DNA from 2 places in the Streptomyces sp. NBC_00009 genome. Region 1 is predicted to be linked to the other one. Evidence: riboswitches for the same ligand, from Rfam matches in the RefSeq annotation. Region 1 holds a riboswitch; the other holds the start of a gene.
The links. Region 1 has a riboswitch for S-adenosylmethionine ahead of thrC (threonine synthase). Riboswitches for the same ligand answer to the same signal wherever they lie in the genome.
Positions count from the first base shown of each region.

Region 2: it holds a riboswitch for S-adenosylmethionine, as region 1 does, so the genes downstream of both, OHA58_RS26395 (aminotransferase class V-fold PLP-dependent enzyme) here and thrC (threonine synthase) in region 1, are expected to answer to the same signal.

Region 1 is NZ_CP108312.1:4,325,841-4,340,461, forward strand. It holds gene OHA58_RS19625 (1-phosphofructokinase family hexose kinase) at 1-755, opposite strand, end outside; gene nagA (N-acetylglucosamine-6-phosphate deacetylase) at 840-1,988, opposite strand; gene OHA58_RS19635 (ROK family protein) at 1,988-2,935, opposite strand; gene OHA58_RS19640 (extracellular solute-binding protein) at 3,153-4,403, shown strand; gene OHA58_RS19645 (DUF3263 domain-containing protein) at 4,495-4,713, shown strand; gene otsB (trehalose-phosphatase) at 4,761-5,618, shown strand; gene OHA58_RS19655 (trehalose-6-phosphate synthase) at 5,660-7,048, opposite strand; gene OHA58_RS19660 (hypothetical protein) at 7,159-7,563, opposite strand; gene OHA58_RS19665 (glucosyl-3-phosphoglycerate synthase) at 7,601-8,548, opposite strand; SAM riboswitch class I at 8,730-8,861, shown strand; gene thrC (threonine synthase) at 8,879-10,165, shown strand; gene OHA58_RS19675 (MoaD/ThiS family protein) at 10,213-10,488, shown strand; gene OHA58_RS19680 (cold-shock protein) at 10,908-11,111, shown strand; gene groL (chaperonin GroEL) at 11,431-13,056, shown strand; gene OHA58_RS19690 (hypothetical protein) at 13,129-13,404, opposite strand; gene OHA58_RS19695 (hypothetical protein) at 13,458-13,994, opposite strand; gene OHA58_RS19700 (DUF397 domain-containing protein) at 14,579-14,621, opposite strand, start outside.
Region 2 is NZ_CP108312.1:5,851,234-5,865,854, forward strand. It holds gene OHA58_RS26380 (Rieske 2Fe-2S domain-containing protein) at 1-702, shown strand, start outside; gene OHA58_RS26385 (cytochrome bc complex cytochrome b subunit) at 699-2,345, shown strand; gene trpD (anthranilate phosphoribosyltransferase) at 2,474-3,538, shown strand; SAM riboswitch class IV at 3,651-3,767, shown strand; gene OHA58_RS26395 (aminotransferase class V-fold PLP-dependent enzyme) at 3,934-5,307, shown strand; gene OHA58_RS26400 (Lrp/AsnC family transcriptional regulator) at 5,377-5,658, opposite strand; gene OHA58_RS26405 (rhomboid family intramembrane serine protease) at 5,704-6,465, opposite strand; gene OHA58_RS26410 (hypothetical protein) at 6,611-6,850, shown strand; gene OHA58_RS26415 (NYN domain-containing protein) at 6,894-8,243, shown strand; gene OHA58_RS26420 (NlpC/P60 family protein) at 8,561-9,592, shown strand; gene OHA58_RS26425 (NlpC/P60 family protein) at 9,833-10,882, shown strand; gene OHA58_RS26430 (hypothetical protein) at 10,934-12,142, shown strand; gene OHA58_RS26435 (glycosyltransferase 87 family protein) at 12,156-13,394, opposite strand; gene OHA58_RS26440 (glycosyltransferase family 4 protein) at 13,473-14,621, shown strand, end outside.

The DNA of each region.
Region 1 (14,621 bases):
ACCGCCGAGTCGCCGGCGCCCGTCGGGTTGCCCTTCACGCGGTCCGGGGCGGGGGCGCGCCAGCTGCCGTCCGGGGTGACCGCGAGGAGGCCCTCAGGGCCCAGTGAGGCGACCACGGAGTGCGCGCCGCGGCGGCGGGCGTCGCGGGTGGCGCGCAGCGGCTCGTGGGAGCCGGTGAGCTCGGCGAGCTCGTCGGAGTTCGGCTTGATGATGTCGGGGCGGGCCGCGAGCCCCCGGCGCAGCGGTTCCCCGGACGAGTCGAGCAGTACGGGCACGGACGCGGCGCGGGCCGCGCGGACCAGCTGGGCGTACGCGCCGACGGGGACGCCCGGCGGGAGGCTGCCGCACAGGGCCACCGCGGACGCGGACCCGAGGAGCTTCTCGTAGGCCTCGGTGAACGCGGACCACTCGGCGGGGGCGACGAGCGGGCCCGGCTCGTTGAGCTGGGTCGTGTCGCCTGACGCGCCGTCGACGACGGCGATGGTGCGGCGGGTGGCGCCCGAGACCGGGACGAGCGCGTCCCGGATGCCGGGGGAGTCCGCGAGCTGTTCCCTGAGGGCGCGGCCCGTGCCGCCGCCGGCGAAGCCGGTGACGGTCACGTCGTGGCCGAGCGCGGCGAGCACGCGCGCGACGTTGAGGCCCTTGCCGCCGGGGCGTTCGGTGACCTTGGTGACGCGGTGCGACGCGTGCGGGTGCAGCGCCGGCACGTCGTAGGTGATGTCGAGCGCGGCGTTCAGTGTGACCGTGAGGATCACGAGACCCCAGCCCACCCCTCAGTTCGGAACTACCTTCAGTAACGCGGCCTGATCATGCCAAAGACCGGGCGGTAGGCCCAGACCTCACGCGAGCCGGGGCGGCTCCACGATCCACCGGCCCTTGCGCATGACGCCCTTGAGCTCGAAGTCCTCGTCGAGGACCACGAGGTCGGCGTCCTTGCCGGGCTCCAGCGAGCCCACCCTGTCGTCCACGCCGAGGAGGCGGGCCGGGTTCGCGGAGATCGCGCGGACGACGTCCTCGACGGGCAGCTTGTCGATGGTGGCGGCGCGCTTGAACGCGCGGTCCAGGGTGAGCGTCGAGCCGGCGATCGAGTTGCCCTCGACGAGCCGCGCGACGCTGTCCTTCACCTCGACCTCCAGGGTGCCGAGCATGTAGCGGCCGTCGCCGAAGCCCGCCGCGTCCATGGCGTCGGTGATGAACGCGACGCGCCCGCTGCCCACGTGGTGGAACGCCAGCTCCAGGGCGGCCGGGTGCAGATGCGTGCCGTCGTTGATGAGTTCGACGGTGATCCGCTCGTCCTCCAGGAGCGCCGCGATGGGCCCCGGGGCGCGGTGGCCGATGGCCGGCATGGCGTTGTAGAGGTGCGTGGCGACGGTGGCACCCGCGTCGATCGCCTCGACGGTCTGCGCGTACGTGGCGTCGGTGTGGCCGATCGCGGCGATCACGCCGTGCTCGGCGAGGAGGCGTACGGAGTCGATGCCGCCGGGGAGTTCGGGGGCGAGGGTGAGCATCTTGGCCTGGCCGCGCGCCGCGTCGAGCAGCTTGCGGACCTCGGCCGGGTCGGGGTCGCGCAGGAGCGTTTCGTCATGGGCGCCCTTGCGGCACGGGGAGATGAACGGGCCCTCGAAGTGGATGCCCGCGATCTCGCCCTGCTCGGCCAGCTCGGACAGCAGGCCCGCGCGCTGGGTGAGGAAGTCCGTCTCGCCGGTGACGAAGGACGCGACGACCGTCGTGGTGCCGTGCAGGCGGTGCGTGCGGACGCCCTTGAGGATGTCGTCGATCGATCCCGAGGTGAAGGAGGCCCCGCCGCCGCCGTGGTTGTGCATGTCGACGAAGCCGGGCACGACCCAGTGGCCGGTGAGATCGGTGGAGGGGGCGCCGGCCGGCGCACTGCCGGCGATCCTCGCGCCGTCCACGATCACGCGTCCGTTCTCGACGACGCCGGCCGGCAGGACGACGCGGGCGCCGGAGAGAACATTCAGAGCGGCCATCAGGCGACTACCTCCGTGGAATCGGTGGACCGGGCGAGCAGGTCCCAGGCGAGCAGGCCCGCGCCCAGGCAGCCGGCGGTGTCCCCGAGGGCCGCCGGGACGATCGTGGGCAGCTTCTGGAACGTCACGCGTTCCTCGACGGCGGCCCGCAGTGGTGTGAACAAGGTTTCCCCCGCCTCGGCCAGACCGCCACCGATGATCAGGGTGCGCGGGTCCAGCAGAGTGAGCGCCGTGACGAGCCCGTCGGCGAGCGCCTCCACGGCCTCCAGCCAGACCTGCCGCGCCCTGGGGTCACCGGACTCGACGGCCTTGGCGCAGTCCGCGGCGTCCGCCTCCGGGTCGCCGGTGGCCTCGGCCCAGGCGAGCGAGACCGCCGAGGCGGACGCGTAGCGCTCCAGGCAGCCGCGCTGGCCGCAGCTGCAGTCCGTACCGCCGGGGCGTACGACGATGTGGCCGATCTCCCCCGCCGAGCCGTGCGCGCCGGGTTCGATGCGGCCGCCGATGCCGATGGCGCCGGCGATGCCCGTGCCGAGCGGTACGAACAGGAAGCGGTCCGCGCCCTTGCCCGCGCCGAGCCGCCCCTCGCCGAGGCCGCCGGTGCGCACGTCGTGGCCGAGGGCGACGGGGATGCCGTCGAGCCGCTCGCTCAGCAGTCTGCGCATCGGCACGTCGCGCCAGCCGAGGTTCGACGCGTACAGGGCGATGCCGTGCTCGTCGTCGACGATGCCGGGCACCGCGACGCCGGCCGCGGCGGCCGGCTCCCCGAGGTGCTCCTCGCCGTACGCGCGCAGGTCGGCGGCGAAGCCGAGTATCGTCTCGACGACCGCGTCGGGCCCGCGCTCGCGGCCGGTGGCGCGCCGCGTCTGGTGGAGCAGGGTGCCGTCGGCCCCGACCAGCGCGGCCTTCATTCCGGTGCCGCCCACATCGAGGGCGATGACATGTCTCACGGAGACAGTCTCGCGCCTCAACCGGTGAGAGGTCTAGTCCACTTGCACGGATCTTGCGTCGATGTGTACGGATGATGCGTTTTCCGGGTCCGCGGCGAAGGCCCGTTGCGGGTGCGAAACCCGTGTGGTGTAGACCTTGTCTCCGGACCTGAGTATTCCGGGTCCGAAATCCGGACGAGCGACATCAAGAGGGTGGGAACCGGCTGTGCAGCGGCGCATGACAGGTCTGACGGCGGCGATGGCCGCGCTCGGCATGGCGGCGACGCTGGCCGCCTGCGGGGGCCCGGGCTCCGACGACGTGACCCTGAAGCTGGTGGCCGCCGACTACGGCGACTCCCCGGCGAACAGCTCCCAGAAGTACTGGGACAAGCTGTCCGCCGCCTTCGAGAAGAAGAACCCCGGCATCAAGGTCGACGTCAGCGTCTACTCCTGGAGCGACGTCGACGCCAAGGTCAAGAAGATGGTCGCGGACGGCCACGCGCCCGACATGGCGCAGATCGGCGCGTACTCCGACTACGCCGCGAGCGGCAAGCTCTACAGCGCGAACGACCTGCTCTCCATCCCCGTGCAGTCCGACTTCCTGCCGCAGCTCGCCGACGCCGGTGAGGTCTCCCGCGTCCAGTACGGCATGCCCTTCGCGTCCTCCACGCGGCTGCTGTTCTACAACAAGACCCTCTTCGCCAAGGCCGGCCTGACCCCGCCGCAGACCTGGGCCCAGCTCCAGGCCGACGCCAAGGCCCTCAAGGCGCGCGGCGTGAAGATCCCCTACGCGCTCCCGCTGGGCCGCGAGGAGGCGCAGGCCGAGACGATGATGTGGATGCTGAGCGGCGGCTCCGGGTACACCGACGACGTCGGCACCTACAGCCTCGACTCCCCGCAGAACGTCAAGACCTTCGAGTGGCTGAAGGACGACCTGGTCGGCCAGGGCCTCACCGGTCCGACCCCGCCCGCCAAGCTCGACCGCGCACAGGCCTTCGCGGCCTTCACGCGCGGTGACGTCGGCATGCTCAACGGGCACCCGACGCTGATGCAGATGGCCGCCAAGAAGGGCGTGAAGTTCGGCACGGTGCCGATGCCCGGCATCAACGGCAGGGCCCGGTCGACCATGGGCGTCGCCGACTGGATGATGGCGTTCCGGCAGAACGGCCACAAGGACCAGGTCGGCAAGTTCCTCGACTTCGTCTACAGCGAGAAGAACGTCCTCGACTTCTCGCGCGAGTACGACCTCCTGCCGGTCACCAACTCCGCGTCGGACACGATGGCCGACGACAAGCGCGACCAGAAGCTCTCGAAGTTCCTCGGCGAACTGCCGAACTCGCAGCTCTACCCCGTCGGCAAGACGTCCTGGGCCCAGGTCAGCGCCGGCATCAAGCGCGAGATCGGCTCGGCCGTCGGCCCCAACGGCAACCCGGGCGCCACCCTCGGCCGCCTTCAGCGCTCGGCCGACGCGGCGGAGAACGCGGAGTAGCGTCGCTGCCGTGAGCGAACCGCCGTACGCAGAGCCAGAGTCCGAGCCCGAGCCCGAGCCCGAGTCCGCCGAGGAGACGTCCGACGTCGCCCTGTCCCCCCGTGAGCAGGGCGTCCTCGCCCTGGAGCGGCGCGGGTGGGCGTCGGCCGGGGCCAAGGAGCGCGCCGTGCGCGAGGAGCTGGGGCTCGCCCCGGTGCGCTACTACCAGCTGCTCAACGCGCTCCTCGACGACCGGAGGGCCCTCGCCCACGACCCGGTCACCGTCAACCGGCTGCGCCGGGTACGGGACGCGCGCCGCGAGGAACGCTGACCCGCACGCCAGGAGTACGGTCCGCCTCCCGCGGATAGGCTCGGCGCATGGGCAGCCCTCAGCAGCACGACCTGCCGTCGCCTGTGACCTCCGCCGGGCGTGACGGCCTCGACGCACTCCTCTCGGACCCCGCGCGGGCCGTGATCGCGCTCGACTTCGACGGCACGCTCGCGCCGATCGTGCCCGACCCCGAACAGGCCCGCGCCCACCCGGGCGCCGTCCACGCGCTCGCCGCGCTGGCACCGCAGGTCGCGTCCGTCGCCGTGATCACCGGCCGCCCCGCAGGCGTTGCCGTGCGCCACGGCGGCTTCGCGGGCATCCCCGGCCTCGAACACCTCGTGGTCCTGGGCCACTACGGCGCCGAGCGCTGGGACGCCGTCACCGGCACGGTCCACGCCCCCGCCCCGCACCCCGGCGTCGCGGCCGTCCGCGCCGAACTGCCCGGAGTCCTGGAGTCCGTGGGCGCCTGGCGCGGCACCTGGATCGAGGAGAAGGGCCGTGCCGTCGCCGTCCACACGCGCCGCGCGGCCGACCCGCAGGCGGCGTTCGAGGCGCTGCGCGCGCCTCTGTCCGACCTCGCGGCCCGGCACGGCCTGATCGTCGAGCCCGGCCGCCTCGTCCTGGAACTGCGGCCGCCCGGCATGGACAAGGGCGCCGCGCTCAGTGCGTACGTACGGGAGGTGGGCGCGACGTCGGTCCTCTACGGGGGCGACGACCTCGGTGACCTGCCCGCGTTCGCCGCCGTCGACGAGCTCCGCAAGGACGGGGTGCCGGGCCTGCTGGTGTGCAGCGGCAGCTCGGAGGTCACGGAGCTGGCGGAACGGGCGGACGTGGTGGTGGACGGGCCGGAGGGAGTGGTGGGGCTGCTGTCCGGCCTGGCCCGGGCGATGAGCTCCCGGACCTGACCCCTCCCGGACCTATCCCCTCCCGGACCTACCCCCCGGGTCTAGCCCCGCAGCGCGTTGAGCTGGTCGAGGAACCACTGGGCGGGCGGCAGCGCGGTCGCCGCGGCGGCGAGCCGCTTCGTGCGCTCGGCACGCTCCCCGTCGCCCATGAGCAGCGCGGCGTGCAGGGCTTCGGCCGTCGCCGACACGTCGTACGGGTTCACCACGAGCGCGTCGTCGCCCAGCTCCTCGTACGCCCCCGCCTCCCGCGACAGGACCAGCGCGCAGCCCTCGTCGGAGACGACCGGGACCTCCTTGGCGACGAGGTTCATGCCGTCCCTGATCGGGTTGACCAGCGCCACGTCGGCCAGCCGGTACGCGGCCAGGGAGCGGGCGAAGTCGTCCTTCACATGGAGCACGACCGGGGTCCAACTCTCCGTACCGAAGCGGGAGTTGATCTCCTCGGCGACCCGGGACACCTCGTCGGTGTATTCCCGGTAGACCGCGAGGTCCTGCCGTGACGGGTACGCGAAGGCGACGTGCACCACCCGCTCGCGCCACTCGGGGTGCTCATCGAGGAGGAGCCCGTACGCGCGCAGGCCGCGCACGATGTTCTTCGACAGCTCCGTGCGGTCCACGCGGACGATCACCTTGCGGTCCGGGCCGCCGATCTGCTCCCGCAGCGCGGCGAGCCGCTCCTCGACGTCGGGGCGGCGCGAGCGCTCCCGCAGGAAGTCCGCGTCCGCGCCCAGGCCGTGCACCCCGATCTCCGTACCGAACGTGCCGCCCACCACGGCCTCGCAGCACGCCGTGAACGTGTCCGCCCAGCGCCGCGTCAGGAACCCGAGCCGGTCCGCGCCCAGCATCCCGCGCAGCAGCTGCCCGGCGATGTCGTCCGGCAGCATCCGGAAGTAGTCGACCGGCGCCCACGGGGTGTGCGAGAAGTGTCCGATGCGCAGGTCGCCGCGCAGCTCCCGCAGCATCCCCGGTACGAGCGCCAGGTGGTAGTCCTGCACGACGACCGTGGCGCCCGGCCCGGCCTCCGCGGCCAGCGCCTCGGCGAACGCCCGGTTGTAGGCCTCGTACGACGCCCACTGCGCACGGAACTGCGGCCCGAAGACCGGCTCCAGGGGCGTCTGGTAGAGCATGTGGTGGACGAACCAGAGGACCGAGTTCGCGATGCCGTTGTACGCGTCGGCGTACACGCCCGGGTCGATGTCGAGCATCCGCACGCCGGGCTCCCCGACGCCCCGCCGCACGGCCTCCCGGTCGCCCTCGCCGAGCGCTGCGCACACCCAGAGCGCGTCGGCGTCGGGGCCGATCGCGGAGAGCCCGGAGACGAGCCCGCCCCCGCCGCGCCGCGCGTCGAGCGTCCCGTCGGCCCCGAGCTCGTACGAGACCGGACCGCGGTTGGACGCGACGAGGATCTGTGCACCCTGCGTGGAAGCCATACGGGCAAACGTAGCCCGGCCCGCAAACGCTCAAACGTACGGCCGGACTCCGTGGGAGCCCGGCCGTATACGATCCGCCGTTCGCCTGCCGCGACGGTTACCCGCGTGGGTCAGCCACACCGGCTGCGCGCCGCCGCCACCGCGAGGACGCCGAGCCCGCCCAGGGCCGCCGCGAGACCGCCGTACAGGAGCGTGTGCGAGTCGCCGGTCTTGGCCGGCTCCGTGCCGTGCGGCGGGGTCGGGCGGGCCTGCTGCCACTTGGCCGTGACGACCGACGTGCACGGGTCGCCCCCGCCGCGCCGGGCCTTCGGGCAGGTGCGCGGCACCCCGGCCGTCACGAAGTCGCCGTACAGCGATGTGTCGTAGCGCTTCGTGAACGGCGGGACCACGTCCGCCGAGGCGGGGGCCGCGATGCCGAGCGCCGTCAGTGCGGTGGCCGTGACGACGAACGCCCCGGCGGTGCGGGTCGCGGCTGCGCGCAGCCGTCGCTCACCCGTAACTTGTCTGAGCCACATAAAGGGCAATGTAGGCAAAACATACGATTGCCCCCGGCTACGCCACGCGGCGCTCCGCGTACTCGGCGATTTCGGTCATCGGGGGGCGTTCCTCGGTGTCCACGTCGTGCGTGCGCGGCTCGAATCCCTGTTCCCCGCGCTCGAACTGGGTGAGCACCGGGCGTACGAGGTGCCCGCGCGCGAGCCGCAGCTGCGCGGTGCGGTAGATCGCCGCGGCCATCCGCCCGAGCGCCTGCCCGTCCTGGTGCCGGTGCTTGCGCACCCCCACGTCGACCTGCCCGAGCGCGTCCAGGCCCACCGTGTGCAGCGCGTCGACGAGAAGACCGAGCTCAACTCCGTAACCGACGGGGAACGGCAGGCGCTCCAGGAGCGATCTGCGGGCCGCGTACTCGCCGCCGAGCGGCTGCACGAACCCCGCAAGCAGCGGCCAGTGCAGATTGAGGACCGGGCGCGCCACCAGCTCCGTGACCCGGCCCCCCTGGCCCGCGGCGGACCCGAGCGGGCGGTCGTACATCGCCTTCACGAAGTCCACGCCGGGATCCGTGAGCAGCGGGCCCACGATCCCCGAGACGAAGTCCGCGGAGAACTCCTTCAGGTCCGCGTCGACGAAACAGACGATGTCGCCGCCCGTCACGAGCAGCGAGCGCCACAGCACCTCGCCCTTGCCGGGCACGGCCGGGATCCTCGGCAGGATCGCGTCCCGGTGCACGACGCGCGCCCCGGCGGCCCGCGCGACCTCGGCCGTACGGTCCGTCGAGCCCGAGTCGATCACCACCAGCTCGTCGACCAGCGGCACCCGCTCCGTCATCAGGGCGCGGCGGATCTCCGCGACGATCTCGCCGACCGTCTCCTCCTCGTTCAGCGCGGGCAGTACCACGCTCACCGAGGTGCCCGAGGCGCGCTTCGCGGCGATCAGCCGAGGGAGCGGGCGGTCCGACACCGACCAGGAACGCCTGCTCAGCCAGCGCTCTACTTCTTCCAGCACGGTGCGCGGCTCCTCACTGTCTGAACTGTCCGATCACGAACTGTGATCCATCTCGCGGTTCGGACGACTATCTCAAGCGTCCAGGCCTTCGGTTACAGTCTTGAACAACGCCGGTGACCATCGCATGTCGGGGTCGCCGGCCGCGCTTGAGTGATCAAGTGCCAGCTCAACAACCGAATAGCGCTCATCCAGAGGGACAGAGGGATACGGCCCGTTGAAGTCCCGGCAACCCTCCCGCCGACCTTGTCGAGGTCCAGGTGGGGAAGGTGCCAATTCCGTCTCGTGGCGAGATGCGCCGCGAGGAAGATGAGGAGAAAGGGCCTCGCCATCATGGCTGCGCAGACTGTCGCCACCACCACTTCCGTTGATCTCGGACCCGCCTCGGCGCTTTCCTGCCGCGAGTGCGGCACTAGCTTCCCGCTCGGACCGATCTTCGCCTGTGCCGAGTGTTTCGGGCCGCTCGAGGTCTCCTACGACCTGCCGGCCGGCGACCCCGAATCGCTGCGCAAGGAGATCGAGGCCGGACCCGCCAACATCTGGCGCTACGCCCCTCTCCTGCCCGTCCCGGCCGACGTCGCCGAGAAGCCGAACCTGAACCCCGGCTGGACCAAGCTCGTCAAGGCCGACAACCTCGCCCGTGAACTCGGCGTCGAGCAGGGCAAGTTGTTCGTCAAGGACGACTCCGGCAACCCCACGCACTCCTTCAAGGACCGCGTCGTCGCCCAGGCCATCGAGGCCGCCCGCGCCTTCGGCTTCACCACCCTGTCCTGCTCCTCCACCGGCAACCTCGCCGGCGCCGTCGGCGCCGCCGCGGCCCGCGCCGGCTTCCGCTCCTGCGTGTTCATCCCGCACGACCTGGAGCAGGGCAAGGTCGTCATGGCCGCGGTCTACGGCGGCGAACTCGTCGGCATCGAGGGCAACTACGACGACGTCAACCGCTTCTGCTCCGAGCTCATCGGCGACCCGCTCGGCGAGGGCTGGGGCTTCGTCAACGTCAACCTGCGCCCGTACTACGGCGAGGGCTCCAAGACCCTGGCGTTCGAGATCTGCGAGCAGCTCGGCTGGCGGCTCCCGGACCAGCTGGTCATCCCGATCGCGTCCGGCTCCCAGTTCACGAAGATCGACAAGGGCCTCCAGGAGCTGATCAAGCTCGGCCTCGTCGAGGACAAGCCGTACAAGCTCTTCGGCGCCCAGGCCGAGGGCTGCTCGCCGGTGTCCGTCGCCTACAAGGGCGGCCACGACGTCGTGCGGCCGCAGAAGCCGAACACGATCGCCAAGTCCCTGGCCATCGGCAACCCGGCCGACGGCCCGTACGTCCTCGACATCGCCCGCCGCACCGGCGGCGCCGTGGAGGACGTCAACGACGAGCAGGTCGTCGAGGCGATCAAGCTCCTGGCACAGACCGAGGGCATCTTCGCGGAGACCGCGGGCGGTGTGACGGTCGGCGTGACGAAGAAGCTGATCGAGGCCGGCCTGATCGACCCGACGCTCACCACCGTCGTCCTCAACACCGGCGACGGCCTCAAGACCCTCGACGCGGTCGCCGAGACGTCCCAGGCGACCGCCACCATCCGCCCGAGCCTGGACGCGTTCCGCGACGCGGGCCTCGCCCACTGAAGACCCGCGCACTCCCGCGACACCCGCACGGAAAGGCTGCAGCCCCCATGAGCGTCAACGTCCGCATCCCCACCATCCTGCGCACCTACACCGGCGGCAAGGCCGAGGTCGCCGCCGAGGGCACGACCCTCTCCGAGGTCATCGCCGACCTGGAGAAGAACCACACGGGCATCGCGGCCCGCGTCCTGGACGACCAGGGCAAGCTGCGCCGCTTCGTGAACGTGTACGTCAACGACGACGACGTGCGCTTCGAGCAGGGCCTTCAGACGGCGACGCCGGAAGGCGCGGGCGTCTCGATCATCCCGGCCGTCGCCGGCGGCTGAACCACCGCGACTGTACTCAGCGTTACCTGAATTGCCCCCTCCGCGAGAGAAACGGAGGGGGCAATTCTGCATGGTTGAGCGCGGTAGAGTTGGGAAGCGAGCTTCGCGCCTGTGCCGAGCGCATATATGAAGTCGGCCGCCGCCCGACAAGAAGCAGCCAAAGTGCCCCGCCCTTATCGGGTGTTCGTGGCATTTGTCGGGCCCGAGTTGCCCCGGAATCCAATGACTCCGCCGCTTATTACCGCTCTGCCGCGCCCAGAATTCTCGTCCGATTGACCTGTTGCAGAGGGCAGTTGGGCAGATACATTCAGCCGCGGTCGACGCGTTCCGGCGCACACCTCCAACCAATGGGGCGTGAGGTCTGACCCGGGTCCGCGAAGTGCGGGCCTGTGCAAGGGCCAGTAATAGGGGAGTTAGTCATGGCTCAGGGCACCGTCAAGTGGTTCAACGCGGAGAAGGGGTACGGCTTCATCGCGGTCGACGGTGGTGCGGATGTATTCGTCCACTACAGCGCCATCCAGATGGACGGATACCGCACCCTTGAAGAGGGTCAGCGAGTCGAATTCGAGATCTCGCAGGGCCAGAAGGGTCCGCAGGCGGACATGGTCAAGCTCGCCGTCTGATCTCGGCGCGATCGGCCACCGACACACTCACGCCGAGAGGCCCGTACCCCGCGAGGGGTGCGGGCCTCTCGTGCGTGCACGCGCGGCCCGCGCAGGCCGTCCGCGGGGACCGCGTGTCTGCCGGAGGCGCTTGCACTCTCCTAGGCCGAGTGCTAATCATTGCGTTAGCACTCTGAAGGTGAGAGTGACAGAACTTGGATCGGGTCGGTGAGGCTCGCAGGCCGGGTGGGGCAAGGAACCACACGGCACGCAGGCCGTCCGTCGCGGGCACCAGCACGGTCCGTTTGCGTTTCCACCCCGTCCGGGAGGACCACTTCACATGGCCAAGATCATCGCGTTCGACGAGGAGGCACGGCGCGGCCTCGAGCGCGGCATGAACCAGCTCGCCGACGCCGTCAAGGTGACCCTGGGCCCCAAGGGTCGCAACGTCGTCCTCGAGAAGAAGTGGGGCGCCCCCACGATCACCAACGATGGTGTGTCCATCGCCAAGGAGATCGAGCTCGAGGACCCGTACGAGAAGATCGGCGCCGAGCTGGTCAAGGAGGTCGCGAAGAAGACGGACGACGTCGCCGGTGACGGCACGACGACCGCGACCGTCCTCGCCCAGGCGCTCGTCAAGGAAGGCCTGCGCAACGTCGCGGCCGGCGCCAACCCGATGGCCCTCAAGCGCGGCATCGAGAAGGCCGTCGAGGCCGTCTCCGCCGCCCTGCTCGAGCAGGCCAAGGATGTCGAGACCAAGGAGCAGATCGCTTCCACGGCCTCCATCTCCGCCGCCGACACCCAGATCGGCGAGCTCATCGCCGAGGCGATGGACAAGGTCGGCAAGGAAGGCGTCATCACGGTCGAGGAGTCGCAGACCTTCGGTCTCGAGCTTGAGCTCACCGAGGGCATGCGCTTCGACAAGGGCTACATCTCGGCGTACTTCGCCACCGACATGGAGCGTATGGAGTCGGCACTCGACGACCCGTACATCCTCATCGTCAACTCGAAGATCGGCAACGTGAAGGACCTCCTTCCGCTGCTCGAGAAGGTCATGCAGTCCGGCAAGCCGCTGCTGATCATCGCCGAGGACGTCGAGGGCGAGGCCCTGTCGACCCTGGTCGTCAACAAGATCCGTGGCACCTTCAAGTCCGTCGCCGTCAAGGCCCCGGGCTTCGGTGACCGCCGCAAGGCCATGCTCGGCGACATCGCCATCCTCACCGGTGGCACCGTCATCTCCGAGGAGGTCGGCCTCAAGCTGGAGAACGCCGGTCTCGACCTGCTCGGCCGCGCCCGCAAGGTCGTCATCACCAAGGACGAGACGACGATCGTCGACGGCGCCGGCGAGAGCGACCAGGTCCAGGGCCGCGTCAACCAGATCCGTGCCGAGATCGAGAACTCGGACAGCGACTACGACCGCGAGAAGCTGCAGGAGCGCCTGGCGAAGCTCGCCGGCGGTGTTGCGGTCATCAAGGCCGGTGCCGCGACCGAGGTCGAGCTCAAGGAGCGCAAGCACCGCATCGAGGACGCCGTTCGCAACGCGAAGGCGGCCGTCGAGGAGGGCATCGTCGCCGGTGGTGGCGTGGCCCTGCTCCAGGCCTCCGCGGTCTTCGAGAAGCTCGAGCTCGACGGTGACGAGGCGACCGGCGCCAACGCCGTGAAGCTCGCGCTGGAGGCCCCGCTCAAGCAGATCGCCGTCAACGGTGGTCTCGAGGGTGGCGTCGTCGTGGAGAAGGTCCGCAACCTTCCCATCGGCCACGGCCTGAACGCCGCGACCGGTGAGTACGTCGACATGATCGCCGAGGGCATCCTCGACCCGGCGAAGGTCACGCGTTCCGCGCTGCAGAACGCCGCGTCCATCGCCGCGCTGTTCCTGACCACCGAGGCCGTCATCGCCGACAAGCCGGAGAAGGCCGCCGCGGGCGGCGCTCCGGGCGGCATGCCGGGCGGTGACATGGACTTCTGATCCTGACGGATCGGTAAGTACATCTCTGTCGGCCCCCGGGACCACTTGGTCCCGGGGGCCGACGGCGTGTTGTCAGACCGCCTGCTCCTCGTACGTGCGCCATGCGTCGCGCCCGGCCTGCGCCGCGCTCTGCGCCTGGTGGAGGGTCCGGGCGGCGAGCTCGCCGGGCGGCACCTCCCAGCTGCCGGTCCAGGTGCGGCCCGCGCGGACCAGCTCATAGACCAGCAGGCCGACACCCGCCGCGGAGACCAGCATCCCGGCGCCGGTCAGCACGGCGCCGGCGGTCAGCCGCCCCTGGTCGGGACGGAACTCGGTCCAGGAAATCTTCGAGAACGTGCTCTCAGCCATAACTTCAGAATGCGGGACGGCTCGCGCGGGCGCATGTGGAGCGCCGGACGCCGTCAAGGCGCCCCGGTGGTCCTTCCAGGGCAGCTCCCGTCGTCGACGGTGAAGTCCACGGCGTCGTAGCCCATCGCCTTCGGCCGCTGCACCGCATGGACGTGCAGGCAGAAGGCGGTATCGGTGCCGCGGGCCGTGACCGAGAAGTCGGCGTCCTCGGTGCCGCCGTACCAGATCGTGGATTCGGGCGGGTCGGAGGCGAGGGTGACGGTGAGGGCGTCTTCCGGGCCCTGCCCGTGCCGCGCGATGTCCTGCGTCAGGATGTCCTCGTAAAGCCCGGTGTCGGTGCCCGGGCCGGCCCGGTCCTCCGACAGCTGCGTCGTCGCGCCCGTCACCGCGGTCCGCAGGTCGTCACTCTCCCAGCCGCCCCGGAAGAGGTCCGGGTGGTACAGCACGTAGAGCGCACCCGCCGCGAACAGCAGCGAGCCGACGATGAGGACGCGTCCGACGGGGTTGCGCGCGTTGTAGACGTAGCGGTTCGTGCCCCAGTTGCTCCGGACGAAGACGCGGTCGTCCGGGTGTTCGCGGTCGTGGCTCATGGGGCCATTCTGATACGGCAGTTGAGGCCGGTTCATCCCCGTGCCCGGGGGAGCGCAGCGCTGCCGCGCGGGCGTGGACCTGGGTGGGAGGGCGGTTGAGGCCCGCCTCCCGTTCCTTGGAAAGAGCGCTCGGGGCTGGCGACTTGAGCTCCGAGTGAGCTTGTGGCCCGAATCTGCCCAACCCCGCCGAGATCCGCCGCAGATGGCTGGTGGACCGGGGCCCGGCCCTGGCTGACCCCGCCCTCGACAGGGAGATTGGCGGATCCGGGCCAATCAGCCTCGCTTCCGGGGCAACTCCTCTGCCACCCCAAGAACCCGCTCGCCCGCGCCCTGCCGCGACCGCCGCCTCCCCCACCTGCCTGTTGCTGCCGCTTCTTCTTTGCGGTTGGTCTCTGCGTTGTCGCGAAAGATACCGGGTTGCTGAACTCGTACCCACTCACTGACCGTCATTGGGGAAAGCCGGCCCCCACCAGTCCGCAGCCGAACGGAAAACTGATGGAGGCTCCCGCAACCACCCGCCTTCGCCAGCCACGCAATCTGCTTGTGATCTTGCGCCACTGCCGGGGCGGGCGGGCGGACGCGCCCTAGCGCTCTCCCTTGAGATCCGTGATGAACGCGGACCAGGCG
Region 2 (14,621 bases), 1.5 Mb from region 1:
CGCACCCTGATGTCCGACGTGGAGGTCGCCGACGACCGTCACGAGATCTCGGCCGAGCCCGCGGTCAAGGCGAAGGTCCTCGCGGACTTCAAGCAGGGCGCCAAGGAGTCGCAGTTCGGACGGCGCAAGCTGATCCGCAACACGCTCTTCGGCGCGGTCGCGATGGTCCCGCTCTCCGGCATCGTCCTCCTTCGTGACCTCGGTCCGCTGCCGGAGGACAAGCTCCGGCACACCGCGTGGAAGAAGGGCAAGCTCCTCGTCAACATGAACACGAACGAGCCGCTGCGTCCTTCGGACATCGTGGTCGGCTCGCTCACCTTCGCCAAGCCCGAGGGCGTGGAGGAGACGGACGAGGACTTCCAGCAGGTCATGGGCAAGGCCGCCCTGATGCTGGTCCGGATCCAGCCGGAGAACATCAAGGACAAGCAAGAGCTCGAGTGGGCTCACGAGGGCGTCGTCGCGTACTCGAAGGTCTGCACCCACGTGGGCTGCCCGATCTCCCTGTACGAGCAGCAGACGCACCACGTGCTCTGCCCCTGTCACCAGTCCACCTTCGACCTCTCCGACGGCGCCCGCGTCATCTTCGGTCCCGCCGGCCACGCGCTCCCGCAGCTGCGTATCGGCGTGAACGGCGAGGGTTACCTGCAGGCGCTCGGCGACTTCGCAGAGCCCGTCGGTCCTGCTTTCTGGGAGCGCGGATGAGCACTACTTCGACCACGCCGTCCAACGACGCGTCCTCGCGCGAGAAGGCGCCCGCCGGTGAGCGGGTGGCCGACTGGGCGGACGGCCGGCTCGGGATCTACTCCCTGGCCAAGGCCAACATGCGCAAGATCTTCCCGGACCACTGGTCCTTCATGCTCGGTGAGATCTGCCTCTACAGCTTCATCATCATCATCCTCACGGGTGTGTACCTGACGCTGTTCTTCCACCCGTCGATGAACGAGGTGGAGTACCACGGCAGCTACGTCCCGCTGCAGGGACAGCTGATGTCCGAGGCGTTCAACTCGACCATGCACATCTCCTTCGATGTGCGCGGTGGTCTGCTGATCCGGCAGATCCACCACTGGGCGGCGCTGATCTTCCTCGCCGGCATGTTCGTGCACATGATGCGCGTGTTCTTCACGGGTGCGTTCCGCAAGCCCCGTGAGGTCAACTGGCTGTTCGGCTTCCTGCTGTTCGTCCTCGGCATGTTCACCGGCTTCACCGGTTACTCGCTCCCGGACGACCTGCTCTCCGGCACCGGTGTCCGCTTCATGGAGGGCGCGGTCCTGTCCGTGCCGATCGTCGGCACGTACCTGTCGTTCTTCCTCTTCGGCGGCGAGTTCCCGGGCGGCGACTTCGTCGCGCGGTTCTACTCGGTCCACATCCTGCTGCTGCCGGGCATCATGCTCGGCCTGGTGGTCGGCCACCTGATCCTGGTCTTCTACCACAAGCACACGCAGTTCGCGGGCCCCGGAAAGACGAACAAGAACGTCGTCGGCATGCCGCTGCTGCCGGTCTACATGGCCAAGGCGGGTGGCTTCTTCTTCCTGGTCTTCGGTGTCATCGCGGCCGTCTCCGCGATCGCGTCGATCAACCCGATCTGGGCCATCGGCCCGTACCGGATCGACCAGGTCTCCACCGGCGCGCAGCCCGACTGGTACATGGGCTTCTCCGAAGGCCTGATCCGCTTCATGCCGGGCTGGGAGATCAACCTCTGGGGTCACACGCTCGTCCTGGGTGTGTTCATCCCGCTGATCATCTTCCCGCTGGTCCTGGTGGCCATCGCGGTCTACCCGTTCATCGAGTCCTGGGTCACCGGCGACAAGCGCGAGCACCACATCCTGGACCGCCCGCGCAACGTCCCGACCCGGACCGCGTTCGGTGCCGCCTGGATCAGCTGGTACTTCGTCCTGCTCGTCGGTGGTGGTAACGACCTCTGGGCCACGCACTTCCACCTGTCGATCAACGCGATCACCTGGTTCGTGCGCATCGGGTTCTTCATCGTGCCCGTGCTGGTCTTCGTCGCCACCAAGCGGATCTGCCTCGGCCTCCAGCGCCGCGACAAGGACAAGGTGCTGCACGGACGCGAGTCCGGCATCATCAAGCGCCTGCCGCACGGTGAGTTCATCGAGGTCCACGAGCCGCTCGGTGCCGACGCCCTGCACACCCTCACCGCGCACGAGCAGTACGCGCCGCTCGAGGTCGGCCCGACGGTCGACGAGAACGGTGTGGAGCGCAAGGTGTCCGGTACGCAGAAGCTGCGGGCCAAGCTCTCCGAGGGCATGTACGGCGAGGAGAGCCAGATCCCGAAGCCGACTGTCGAGGAGTACAAGGAGATCACCAGCGGCCACGGCCACCACTGATCACCTGACCTGACCCCATGGTCGCCACGGTGAGAGCCCCGTCCAGGCACTGGACGGGGCTCTTTGCCGCTCTCAGGGCTGGATAGGGTGGCCTTGTTCCCATACACACGAAAAACCAGGAGCGGCAGATGAATGCTGTGACCCCCGCAGGAGGCAACACCGCGGCGGGCCGTTCCTGGCCCCAGATCCTGAACGGTCTCCTGGAAGGGCGCGACCAGAGCGCTGACGACACGGCCTGGGCCATGGACCGCATCATGCGGGGCGAGGCCACGGACGCGCAGATCGCAGGGTTCGCGGTGGCCATGCGCGCCAAGGGCGAGACCGTCGAGGAGATCTCCGGCCTCGTACGGGCCATGTACGAGCACGCGAACGTGATCGAGGTCCCGGGCGACACGGTCGACATCGTCGGCACGGGCGGCGACGGCGCCAAGACGGTCAACATCTCCACGATGTCGGCGATCGTCATCGCGGGCACGGGCGCCAAGGTCGTCAAGCACGGCAACCGGGCCGCGTCGTCGGCGTCCGGCGCCTCGGACGTCCTGGAGAAGCTCGGCGTGAACCTGGAGCTCACGCCGAAGCGGGTGGCCGAGGTCGCGGAGGAGGCCGGGATCACGTTCTGCTTCGCCGTGAAGTTCCACCCCGCGCTGCGGCACGTGGCGGCGGCGCGCGGCCAGCTGGGCATCCGCACAACGTTCAACTTCCTCGGTCCCCTGACCAACCCGGCCAAGGTGCGGGCCCAGGCCGTCGGGGTCGCCGACGCGCGGATGGCGCCCATCGTGGCCGGTGTCTTCGCCGAGCGCGGCCACTCGTCCCTCGTTTTCCGCGGCGACGACGGCCTGGACGAGCTGACGACGACGGCGACCTCGCGGATCTGGGTGGTCCGTGACGGCGCCGTGCGCGAGGAGGCCTTCGACCCGCGGGACGTCGGCATCGACCTGGTGCCGGTGTCCGCGCTGCGGGGCGCCGACGCGTCGTACAACGCGGAGGTCGCCCGCCGCCTCCTGGACGGTGAGAGGGGCCCGGTACGGGACGCGGTCCTGCTCAACTCGGCGGCGGCGCTCGTCGCTCTCACGCCCGGCGAGGGCCCGCTGACCGACCAGATCCGGGCCGGCATGGCCCGCGCCGCCGAGTCGATCGACTCGGGCTCGGCGAAGCGGACGCTGGAGCGCTGGGTGGCGGCCAGCAACGCGTGAGCGCGTAGGCATGGATGGTGGGGAGGTGCCGGCCGGTGCCTCCCCACCACGCTCCGTCCGGGATGCGGACACGCTGTTGCGACGAAGCGATCAACTGGCATACTTCTCGGCAGGTCATGAGTGACAGCGATTAGGCCCCGGCTCGCTGTCCGGCAACCCTCCGTCCGTGGCGGGGTGCCCCGGGTGAAGACCAGGCAGTGCACAGCAAGGTGCTCTGCAAGCGCGGACCCCTGCACACCCTGGGGTCCTGGTCCTCAAGGGAGCAGTCTCGTGAGCAAGCGAATGCGATAGGGCATCTCCGCCCCACCTCCGCACACCCCTTTTCCTTTTCGGCTGCGCCGTCGAGCCATCAGCTCCGGCGTGGTCAATTCGCTTACCTCTCACGGGAGTTCGCCATGTCTGTCTCCACCGCTGCCGCCGACCAGTCGCTTTGTAGTGAAATTCCCGGGGCTCTGCCGGTTCTCGGCCGGGATGTCACCGTTCCGCTCGTCACCGGTGGCGAGGTCACCTACGCGGCCCTCGACTACGCGGCCAGCGCCCCGGCCCTCCAGCGGGTCTGGGACGACGTGGCGGCCTACGCGCCGTACTACGGCAGCGTGCACCGCGGCGCCGGGTACCTGTCGCAGCTGTCGACCGACCTCTTCGAGAACTCCCGCGTGACCGTCGCCGAGTTCCTCGGCTGCCGCGCGGACGACCAGGTGATCTTCACCCGGTCGACCACCGACTCGCTCAACCTGCTCGCCGCCGTGCTCCCCGCCGACTGCGAGGTCTTCGTCTTCGAGACCGAGCACCACGCCTCGCTCCTGCCGTGGCGCGACGCCCGCGTGACGTACCTGAACGCGCCGCGCACGCCCGGCGAGGCCGTTCAGACCCTGGAGAGCGCCCTCGCCGACCGCGACCCCTACGGGCCCGCCCTGGTGTGCGTCACGGGCGCCTCGAACGTCACCGGTGAGCTGTGGCCCGTCCGTGAGCTCGCCGCCGCGGCCCACGCCCATGGCGCCCGTATCGTCCTCGACGCGGCGCAGCTCGCCCCGCACCACCCCGTCGACATCCAGGACCTCGACGTCGACTGGGTCGCCTTCTCCGGGCACAAGCTGTACGCGCCCTTCGGGTCCGGCGTCCTCGCCGGCCGCGCCGACTGGCTCCAGGCTTCCGAGCCGTACCTCGCCGGCGGCGGCGCCTCCCGCAAGGTCGCGCGGCGCGCCGACGGCGGTGTGGACGTCGAGTGGCACGACAGCGCGGCCCGCCACGAGGCCGGTTCGCCGAACGTCATCGGCGTCTACTCCATCGCCTCCGCCTGCAAGGCCCTCACCGAGGCGGGCTTCGACTCGCTCGTCGCCCGTGAGCAGTACCTGATCGGCAAGGTCCGTGACGGTCTCGCCGCCGTGCCCGAGGTCAAGGTGCTCTCGCTGTTCGGCGACGACGCCCCGCGCGTCGGTGTCATCTCCTTCGTCGTCGACGGCTGGAACAGCTCGCACTTCGCGGCCGCGCTCTCCGCCGAGTACGGCATCGGCGTACGCGACGGCCTCTTCTGCGCCCACCCGCTCGTGCGCACCCTGCTGGGCAGCGACCCGCAGTCGCAGGGGGAGTGCGGGGCGCCCGAGGCCGCGCCCGGCGAGAAGTCCCTCAACGCGATCCGCGTCAGCTTCGGCGCCGGCACCCCGGACGAGCACGTCGAGCGCTTCGTCCGCGCCGTCACCGAGCTGGTCCGCGACGGCGCGCGCTGGAACTACCGCACGGAGGACGGGCGTTGCGTCCCCGCGGTGTGATCCGCGCACCGCACCGGACATGACGAAGGCCGCCCCTCGGGGCGGCCTTCGGTCGTCAAGCGGACAGGATCAGGAGTCGAGCCCGATCGCGAATGCCGCCTCCAGGTCGTGCTGCGAGTACGTGCGGAACGCGACGTGCGTGTCCGTCGCCTCCACGCCCGGAATCTTGCTGATCTTCCCGGGGATGACGTCCGCCAGGTCGTCGTGGCGCGCGACGCGCACCATGGCGATCAGGTCGTACGTACCGGTCACGGAGAAGACCTCGCTGACGCTGTCGAGGGCGGCGATCGACTCGGCGATCTCGGGGATCCGGTCCACGCTGGTCTTGATGAGCACGATCGCGGTGATCACGGCTGGCTGTCTCCCTCGGTGGCCGTGGCTGGGGCTGCTTTCACTCTAGCCCGCCCGTCTCCCGCCACCGCCCTTGCGCAGAAGCGCTTCGCGCACCCCTCTTTTCCCTCTGTAGCGCACCCACGCGTAGAGAAACCCGACGGAGAACCCGACCAGGTGCGCCAGGTAGGCCACTCCCGGCCCCTGGCCGCTCTGCCGGGCCGCCGCCCACTGGAGCGACACCCAGAACGGCAGCACGACCCACGCGGGAAACCGCAGCGGCAGGAAGAACAGGAACGGGAACAGGCTCGTCACGCGCGCCCGGGGGAAGAGACAGAGGAACGCCCCGAGCACCGCGGAGATCGCCCCTGAGGCGCCCACCAGGGTCTGCTCGGAGCCCGCGTGCGCGATCGCGTAGCCGAGCAGCGCCACGCAGCCGGAGAGCAGGTAGAAGAGCGCGAACTGGAGGTGGCCCATACGTTCCTCGACCATCGCGCCGAAGACGTACAGGAAGAGCATGTTGCCGAGCAGGTGCAGCCAGCTGCCGTGGACGAAGAGGGCCGTGACGGTGGTGAGCGCGGCGCGTGGGGACCCGGTGAGCAGCTGGGAGGGGATCACACCCCAGCGGGCGAAGTAGTCGCTCTGCGCGGCGAGCAGCCGGTCGCCCGTGCCGTAGACGGGGTTGAACCCGGACGCCGGGGACAGCAGGAAGGCCACGCAGCACAGCGCGATCAGCCCGTACGTCACCGGTGCCGGCTGGTTCCTGACGGCCGACCTGGCCGTCCTGCCCGCCGCCGCACCCCAATTGTCGATCATGTGCCAGATCATGACGTAACGGTGCACACCTGCCCAGACGGCCTGCCGGGATTCCCCACTGTGGACGCCCGCGCGGGGGGTCCCCGCCAGGCCGTAGGGTTACGGACACCACGCACCACGGAAAACGTACGACCCCGAAAGAAGGCGAACAGCCCCGATGACGGTTCCCCTGCCGACCGCCGAGACCCGTTGGCGCTGCACTCTCTGCGGCAACCTCACGCGTTTCGACGTGACCCGCTCGTCGAAGGTCGTCGAATACGTTCACCTCGACCTCGCGGGTGACCCGAAGGTCGAGGAGCGCGAGGTGGTCAGTGAGACCATCGAATCGGTCCGCTGCCGCTGGTGCAACGCGGTGGATCAGGTCGAACTCGTGGACAGGCCGGGTGCCGGCTCCTGAGAGGGAGCGGACCCCCCAGAAATTACGGACATTGGGGTGACGGATGGTGGAGAGCGAAGGCGGGGAGGCCGGGGACGGCGCCGCTGAGGTGCTCGACCGGCCGTTGCCCGAAGGTGTGCGGCGCCGGGTCGTGCAGATCGTCTCGGACGGCTTCGGCGGGCTGACGGTCGCCGAACTGCCGTCCCAGTTGCGGCAGTATGCGCGCTTCACCCCGACCCGGCGCGCCAAGTTCGCCGGCAATGCGATGGCCGCCGCCGTGGAGACCGACACGCTCTTCCGCCAGCGCATCGGCGAACGTCTCAGAGAGGCCCAGCCGGAGCTCGCCGGCGCCCTGGACTCCGGGGCGCCGCCGCCCGCCGCCGACCCCCTCGACGTGGCCGCCGCGGCCTATGTGCTGCGGCCCACGGGCTGGGTGAAGCTCGTCGCGGCCGCCGGCGAGGAGGCCGTGCGGGCCGACGCCGAGCGTGCCGACGAGGAGACGAAGGCCGAGCTGGAGCGGCTGCGCGCGGAGGTCGAGGCCGCCCGTGAGCAGGCCAGGTCCGAGACCGAACGGCTGCGCGCGGAGCTGGAGTCGGCGAAGAAGGAGGCCGAGTCCCTCCACCGCAAGCTGCGCAGCGCGCTCAGTGACGTCAAGCGCGGCGAGGCGGCCCTGCGCAAGGTCCACGGCGAGACCGAGGCCGTGCGGGCCGAGACGCATGCGCAGCTGTCCGCCGCCGACAGCGAGACGCGGCGGCTCAAGGCCCGGCTCGGCGAGACGGAGGCGGCGCTCGAGGCCTCCCGCAAGGCGGCGCGCGAGGGCCGCAGCGTCGAGGACATGCGCGTACGACTGCTGCTCGACACCGTCCTGGAGTCCGCCCAGGGGCTGCGCCGCGAGCTGGCGCTGCCGCCCGTGTCCGTGCGCCCGGCCGAGACCGTGGACGCCGTCGAACCCGGGCGGATGTCGCCCAAGGACATCGCGGCCCGTGCCCTGTCCGAGCACGACCCCGCCATCCTGGACCAGCTGCTCGCCCTGCCGCAGGCCCATCTCGTGGTCGACGGCTACAACGTCACCAAGACCGGCTATCCGACGATGCCGCTGGAGAAGCAGCGGCTGAGGCTGCTCGGCTCGCTCTCCCAGCTCGCCGCGCAGACCGGCGCCGAGGTCACCTGTGTCTTCGACGGGGCCGAACTCGCCGCGCCCGTACTGCTCGCGCCGCCGCGCGGGGTGCGCGTGCTCTTCTCGAAGGCGGGTGTGACCGCCGACGAACTGATCCGCCAGCTGGTGCGCGCCGAGCCCTCCGGACGGCCCGTGGTGGTGGTCTCCACAGACCGCGAGGTGGCCGACGGGGTCGCCAAGTCGGGCGCCCGTCCCGTCGCCTCCGTGATGCTCCTGAAGCGTCTCTCGCGCGGCTGACCGACCGCCGCGCAGGTTCCGACCCTTCGCCACATAGGCAACGTAGGTCTCATACGTAACCTCTGGGCCTGATGCCCGAATTGGCGGATCGTTTACGCAACGTAGTGTCAAACGAGCATTACCGCACGTGAGTTGAGTGTAAAGAATGCGCTCGGTGACCGACTTTTTTCCTGTCAGGATTTGAACTGATCACAGGAAGGTCACTAAGGTCTGGCCTCGAACCTCCGCTCGGGTGATCGCTCATCGGGAGTGACGGCAGAGGGTCACCGCCCACCGGCGTGTCGGTAGGCGGCTGGAGGAAGAAGGAGCTCGCCTTCGTGGCGTCCCACCGTCGACCCAAGCAGCCGAGCCGCACCCGTGTGACCGTGCTCACCGCAACCGCCGCCGCAGCCGTGGCCCTTACGTCGCAGGCGGCACAGGCCGCGCCGAAGCCGAGCAAGAGCGAGGTCAAGGCCAAGGTCGACAAGCTCTACGAAGAGGCGGAGAAGGCCACCGACAAGTACAACGGGGCCAAGGAGAAGCAGAAGAAGCTCGAGAAGGAGATCGGCGACCTCCAGGACAAGGTCGCCCGCGGCCAGGAGGACCTCAACGAGCTGCGCTCCGGCCTCGGTTCGATGGCCAGCGCGCAGTACCGCTCCGGCGGCATCGACCCCTCCGTCCAGCTCTTCCTCTCCGCCGACCCGGACGACTTCCTGGACAAGGCCTCCACGCTCGACCAGCTCAGCGGTCAGCAGGTCGAGGGCCTGAAGAAGATCCAGGAGAAGCAGCGTTCGCTGGCGCAGGAGCGCCAGGAGGCCGCCGACAAGCTCAAGGACCTCGCCGACACCCGCACGGAACTCGGCAAGAAGAAGCAGCAGGTCCAGAGCAAGCTCAGCGCCGCGCAGAAGCTCCTCAACACCCTCACCGCCGCCGAGCGGCAGAAGATGGCCGCCGACGACGCCCGCGCGAGCCGCTCCGCCGGCGCCCGCGTCGACCTCGGCAACGAGGTCCCGGCCTCCAAGCGCGGCGCCGCCGCCCTGAGCGCCGCCGCCACCCAGCTCGGCAAGCCGTACGTCTCCGGCGGCACGGGCCCCAACTCCTACGACTGCTCCGGGCTCACCCAGTGGTCGTACGGACAGGCCGGTGTGGGCATAACCCGGACCACGTACACGCAGCAGAACGACGGCACGAAGATCGGCATGAGCCAGCTCAAGCCCGGCGACCTGGTCTTCTTCAACAACCTCGCGCACGTGGGCCTGTACGCCGGCAACGGCCAGGTGCTGCACGCCCCGCACCCCGGCGCCGTCGTCCGCTACGAGTCGATGAGCACCGTCGGATCCTTCATGTTCGGCGTCCGCCTGTCCGGCTGAGGACCCGGTCCGGAGCCGCCGGGCGAGCGCCCCGCAAAAACGCGCCCGTTCGGGCGAATTCCGGCATCACCCGCTGACCCCACGCCCCGCCCATGACCTGCGTCATAGGCGGGGCGTCGCGTTTTCCGCCCACAGCGGTCGTTGGCCGCGCCCGCCCCTCGCGGCTACTGTCGGCCCGCATTCCCCCGACCGGGTTCTCCGGCCGGGGGTCGTTCGTCAGCGGAAGGGGAGCGGCTACTCGTGGGGTCCCATCGCCGTCCCGCGCAGTCCGGCCTCGACCGGAGCGCGCGCGGCTCCACTGTCAGCCTCCTGTCGGCCGTGTCCGCCGTGGCGGCCACCGCCGCCGGGCTCACCGCCGCCCCCGCGGGCGCCGCGCCACAGGACCGCCCGTCCGGCACCCGGGCCGAGGTCGACCGCCTCCTCGAGCAGGCCGAGCAGGCCACCGAGGCGTTCAACAAGGCCGACGAGCGCGCCGACAAGCTCCGCGACGAACTGGCGGACCTTCAAGGCAGCGTCGCCCGCGGGCAGGAGCGCATCAACACCATGCGCGGCGCCCTCGGTTCGCTCGCCGGAGCCCAGTACCGCTCGGGCGGCATCGACCCCGCTCTCGCCCTGCTCCTGTCGTCGGACCCCGACGGCTATCTCGACAAGGCGTCCGTCCTCAACCGCATCACCGCCCGCCAGGCCGGCGAACTCACCGAACTGCAGCGGGCGCAGCGCGACCTGTCCCAGGAACGCGCCGAGGCCACCCTCAAACTCGTCGACCTGGAGCGCTCCCGCAAGGCCGTCGCCCGGCACAAGCGGACCGTCGAGGACAAGCTCGCCAAGGCCCGCCGTCTGCTCAACTCCCTGCCCGCCTCGCAGCGTGAGGCCTACGAGCGCGCCTCGCGCGGTGGCGTGCGCGACGGCGTCCCCGACCTGTCGGGCGCGGGCGTGCCGTCGTCCGGCCGGGCCGCCGCGGCGGTCGCCGCCGCCATGTCCGCGGTCGGCAAGCCGTACGTGTGGGGCGCCAACGGGCCCTCCGGATTCGACTGTTCGGGCCTCATGCAGTGGTCGTACGCGCGGGCGGGCGTGGGCCTGCCGCGCACCTCGCAGGCCCAGCGGTACGCGGGCCGGCAGGTGCCGCTGTCCGAGGCGCGGCCCGGCGATCTCGTCGCCTACCGCTCGGACGCCAGCCACATCGGGATGTACGTGGGCAACGGCCAGGTCATCCACGCCCCCTACCCCGGCGCGCCCGTGCGCTACGACCCGGTGGGCATGATGCCCGTGTCGTCCGTGACACGGGTCTGAGCGGTCGAGGCAGGCGGGGCCCGGCGCGGCAGGCGCCGTACGATCGGGAGGATGGCTGGTCGTGGGCGTGGTGCGGGTGGAGCAGGGGCGTGCGTCGCCCTGCTGTCCGTGGCCGCCCTGCTCGCCGGGCTCGTCGGCTGCGGCGGGGGAGCTGCGCAGGACACCGCGCGGGGCGATGTGCAGCACACCCTCGACCGCAGGGCCGACGCTGTCCTCGCCCGGGATCCGGCCGCGTACCGGGCCACCGGCAGCGCGGACGCCGCGGTCCCGGCGAACCTCACCGACGTCCCGCTGACCTCCTGGACGTACCGGCTCACGCGCCTGGACCGCTCCGGCAGCCATGCCACGGCCGGCGCGGAACTGAGCTACCGGATCAAGGGCTACGACAGCGCCCCCGTCGTCTCCGGGCGCTCCCTAGGGCTCGAACTGCGCGAGGGCCGCTGGTACGTGACCTCCGACCGGCCCGCCCCGAAGGCCGGCGAGCAGCTCTGGGAGCAGGGCAGGGTCGTCGTCGAGCGGGGTGCGCACAGTCTCGTCCTCGGCGTCGGCAGGTCCCACGGCGCGCTGAGCGCCTACGCGGACCTCGCCGACGAGGCCGTGCCCGCCGTGAGCGACGCCTGGGGGACCGGCTGGGCCCAGCGGGTCGTGGTCCTCGTCCCGAAGTCCCTGGACGGCATGGGGGCGCTGCTCGGGGCCCCCGCCGCCGGGTACCAGGGGATCGCCGCGGTGACGACCGGCGAGGCGGGGGCGCCGGGGCGGACACCGGCCGACCGGATCACCGTGAACCCGGACGCGTACGGCGTGCTCGGCTCCTTCGGCAAGCAGGTCGTCCTCACGCACGAGACGACCCACGTCGCCACCCGCGCGGCGACGTCGGGCGCGACTCCGCTGTGGCTGTCCGAGGGGTACGCGGACTGGGTCGGCTACCGCGGTACCGGCCGCTCCGCGGGGCAGGCCGCGCCGGAACTGGAGCGCGCGGTGCAGCTCGGACAACTGCCGGCCGCGCTCCCCACCGACCCGGACTTCGGGTTCTCCGGCGACGCTGGGCGGCTCGCGCAGGCGTACGAGGGCGGGTGGCTGGCCTGCCGGATGATCGCCGACCGCTGGGGCGAGGCGAAGCTGAACGACTTCTACCGCGCCGTGGGGAAGCACAAGCGGCGGACCGGGGCGGTCGAGGAGGCGATGGCGAGCGTGCTCGGGACGACGGAGGAGAAGTTCACGGCGGACTGGCGGGACTATCTGCGGGCCCGGCTCGGCTGACCGGCCGGCGGGGTCATGACGTGAGCAGGGTCTCGTCGCGGGCCGCCCGGGGAGGCAGCGCCTGTTCGCGCGTCCGCGGCTCCGTGACCGTCTGCCGCCACAGGCGCCGGGCGGCGGTGAGGGAGGCGGCGACCAGCAGGCCGTTGCGTACGAGGATCAGGGCGAGGCCGAGTCCGTCGCCGTACACGACGTGTCCGAAGCCGAGCGGGAACTCCAGGAACGTCACGAGGGACGCCGCCACGACCAGGCAGGCCGGCGGTGTCATCCGGCTCGCGGAGAACACGGTCGACACCGCGGCCAGACCGGTCAGCCACAGCATGTACTGGGGGCTGATCACCCGGCTCGTCGTCGTGAACAGCAGCACCGCGACGAACGCCGCGTCCGCGAGCGTCCCCGGCGCCCAGGCCCGCGCCCTCAGCCGCCACATCAGGAGCCAGGCGAACGCGAGCAGCGTCAGCACCTGCGCGACCACGCTCACGACGTCCACGTAGGGGCCGAGGAACTCCATCGAGCCGTAGTTCAGCCCGACGGAACCGGGCCAGCCGAACTGCCGCGCCACGTGGAACACCAGCGCGCCGAGCGACTCGACCTCCGTGCCGCGGTCGCGCTGGGAGGTGAGGAAGTCGAGCGCGCCCGGCATCGCCGCCGCGAAGGCGACGACCAGGGCGCCGGCCGTGAGGGACGCGCTGCCCCAGGAAGCCCGCGTGACGCGGCCGCGGCGGGTCCCGAGCAGCAGGAGCAGGGGCCACACCTTCAGCAGCGCGCCGAGCCCAGTGAGCGCCCCCATGACGCGCGGATGCCGGGCCCCGGCCAGCAGCGCGGCCACCGCGACCGCCGTGACCATGACGTCGTAGCGGGCGTACGCGGTCGGACCGAGCAGCGGCACGCCCGCGACCCACACCCACGCCCCGCGCCACGACCTGCCGGGCCGCCCGCCCGCGTGCACGAGGAGCCCGAAGGTGAACGCGTCGGCGAGGAGGGCGAGCACGAAGAACGCGGTGGCGTAGGACAGGAACGGCAGGAGGGCGGGGGAGAGGATCGCGCCCGCGGCGGCCGGCGGGTACTGCCAGGTGACGTCGTCCAGCGGGAACGTGCCCGTGCGCAGGATCCCGTACCAGTTGCGGTAGATGACGGAGACGTCGCTCGTCACGTCGGGACCCGGGACCGTGATCACCTTCAGGACGCACAGGAGGAGCAGCGCCCTGGTCGCGGCCCACACCAGCACCGCAGGGACCGGGATTCTCGGCATCATTCGGGCCATGATGCCGGGCAGAACTGTGCAGGGGCCATGAAGCACGGCCCACCGGCGCGTTAGGTACTGTCGGCGGCGATGCATAAGACAAACAAGACGCTGCTCGTGACCAACGACTTCCCGCCCAGGCCCGGTGGCATCCAGGCGTTCCTGCACAACATGGCGCTCCGCCTGGACCCCGAGCAGCTCGTCGTCTACGCCTCCACCTGGAAGCGCACCCGCGAAGGCGTCGAGGCGACCGCCGCCTTCGACGCCGAGCAGCCCTTCACCGTCGTGCGCGACCGTACGACGATGCTGCTGCCGACGCCCCGCGTCACCCGGCGCGCGGTGGGCCTGCTCAAGGAGCACGGCTGTACGTCGGTGTGGTTCGGCGCGGCCGCCCCGCTCGGCCTGATGGCTCCGGCGCTGCGCAAGGCCGGCGCCCAGCGCCTGGTGGCCACCACGCACGGGCACGAGGCCGGCTGGGCGCAACTGCCCGCGTCCCGCCAACTCCTGCGCCGCATCGGCGAGTCGACGGACACGATCACCTATCTCGGCGAGTACACGCGGTCGCGGATCGCCGCCGCGCTGACGCCCGCCGCGGCGGGCCGGATGGTGCAGCTGCCGCCGGGTGTGGACGAGAAGACGTTCCACCCCGGTTCCGGCGGCGACCTGGTGCGCGAGCGGCTCGGACTGACCGACCGGCCCGTCGTCGTGTGCGTCTCGCGGCTCGTGCCGCGCAAGGGGCAGGACACCCTGATCCTCGCGATGCCGCGGATCCTGGCGGCCGTCCCGGACGCGGTGCTGCTCGTGGTGGGCGGAGGCCCGTACGAGAAGGAGCTGCGCAAGCTCGCGGCGGAGACGGGCGTCACCGACTCGGTGCGCTTCACGGGGGCCGTGCCGTGGTCGGAGCTGCCCGCGCACTACGGGGCGGGCGACGTGTTCGCCATGCCGTGCCGGACCCGGCGCGGGGGCCTCGACGTCGAGGGTCTCGGCATCGTCTACCTGGAGGCGTCGGCGACGGGCCTGCCGGTCGTTGCGGGCGACTCCGGCGGCGCGCCGGACGCGGTGCTCGACGGGGAGACGGGCTGGGTCGTGAAGGGCGGCGACGCGGAGGACTCCGCCGACCGGATCATCACGCTCCTCGGCGACGCGGAGTTGCGGCGGCGCATGGGGGAGCGGGGGCGCGAGTGGGTCGAGGAGCGGTGGCGGTGGGATCTGCTGGCTGAGCGGCTGAGGGGGTTGCTG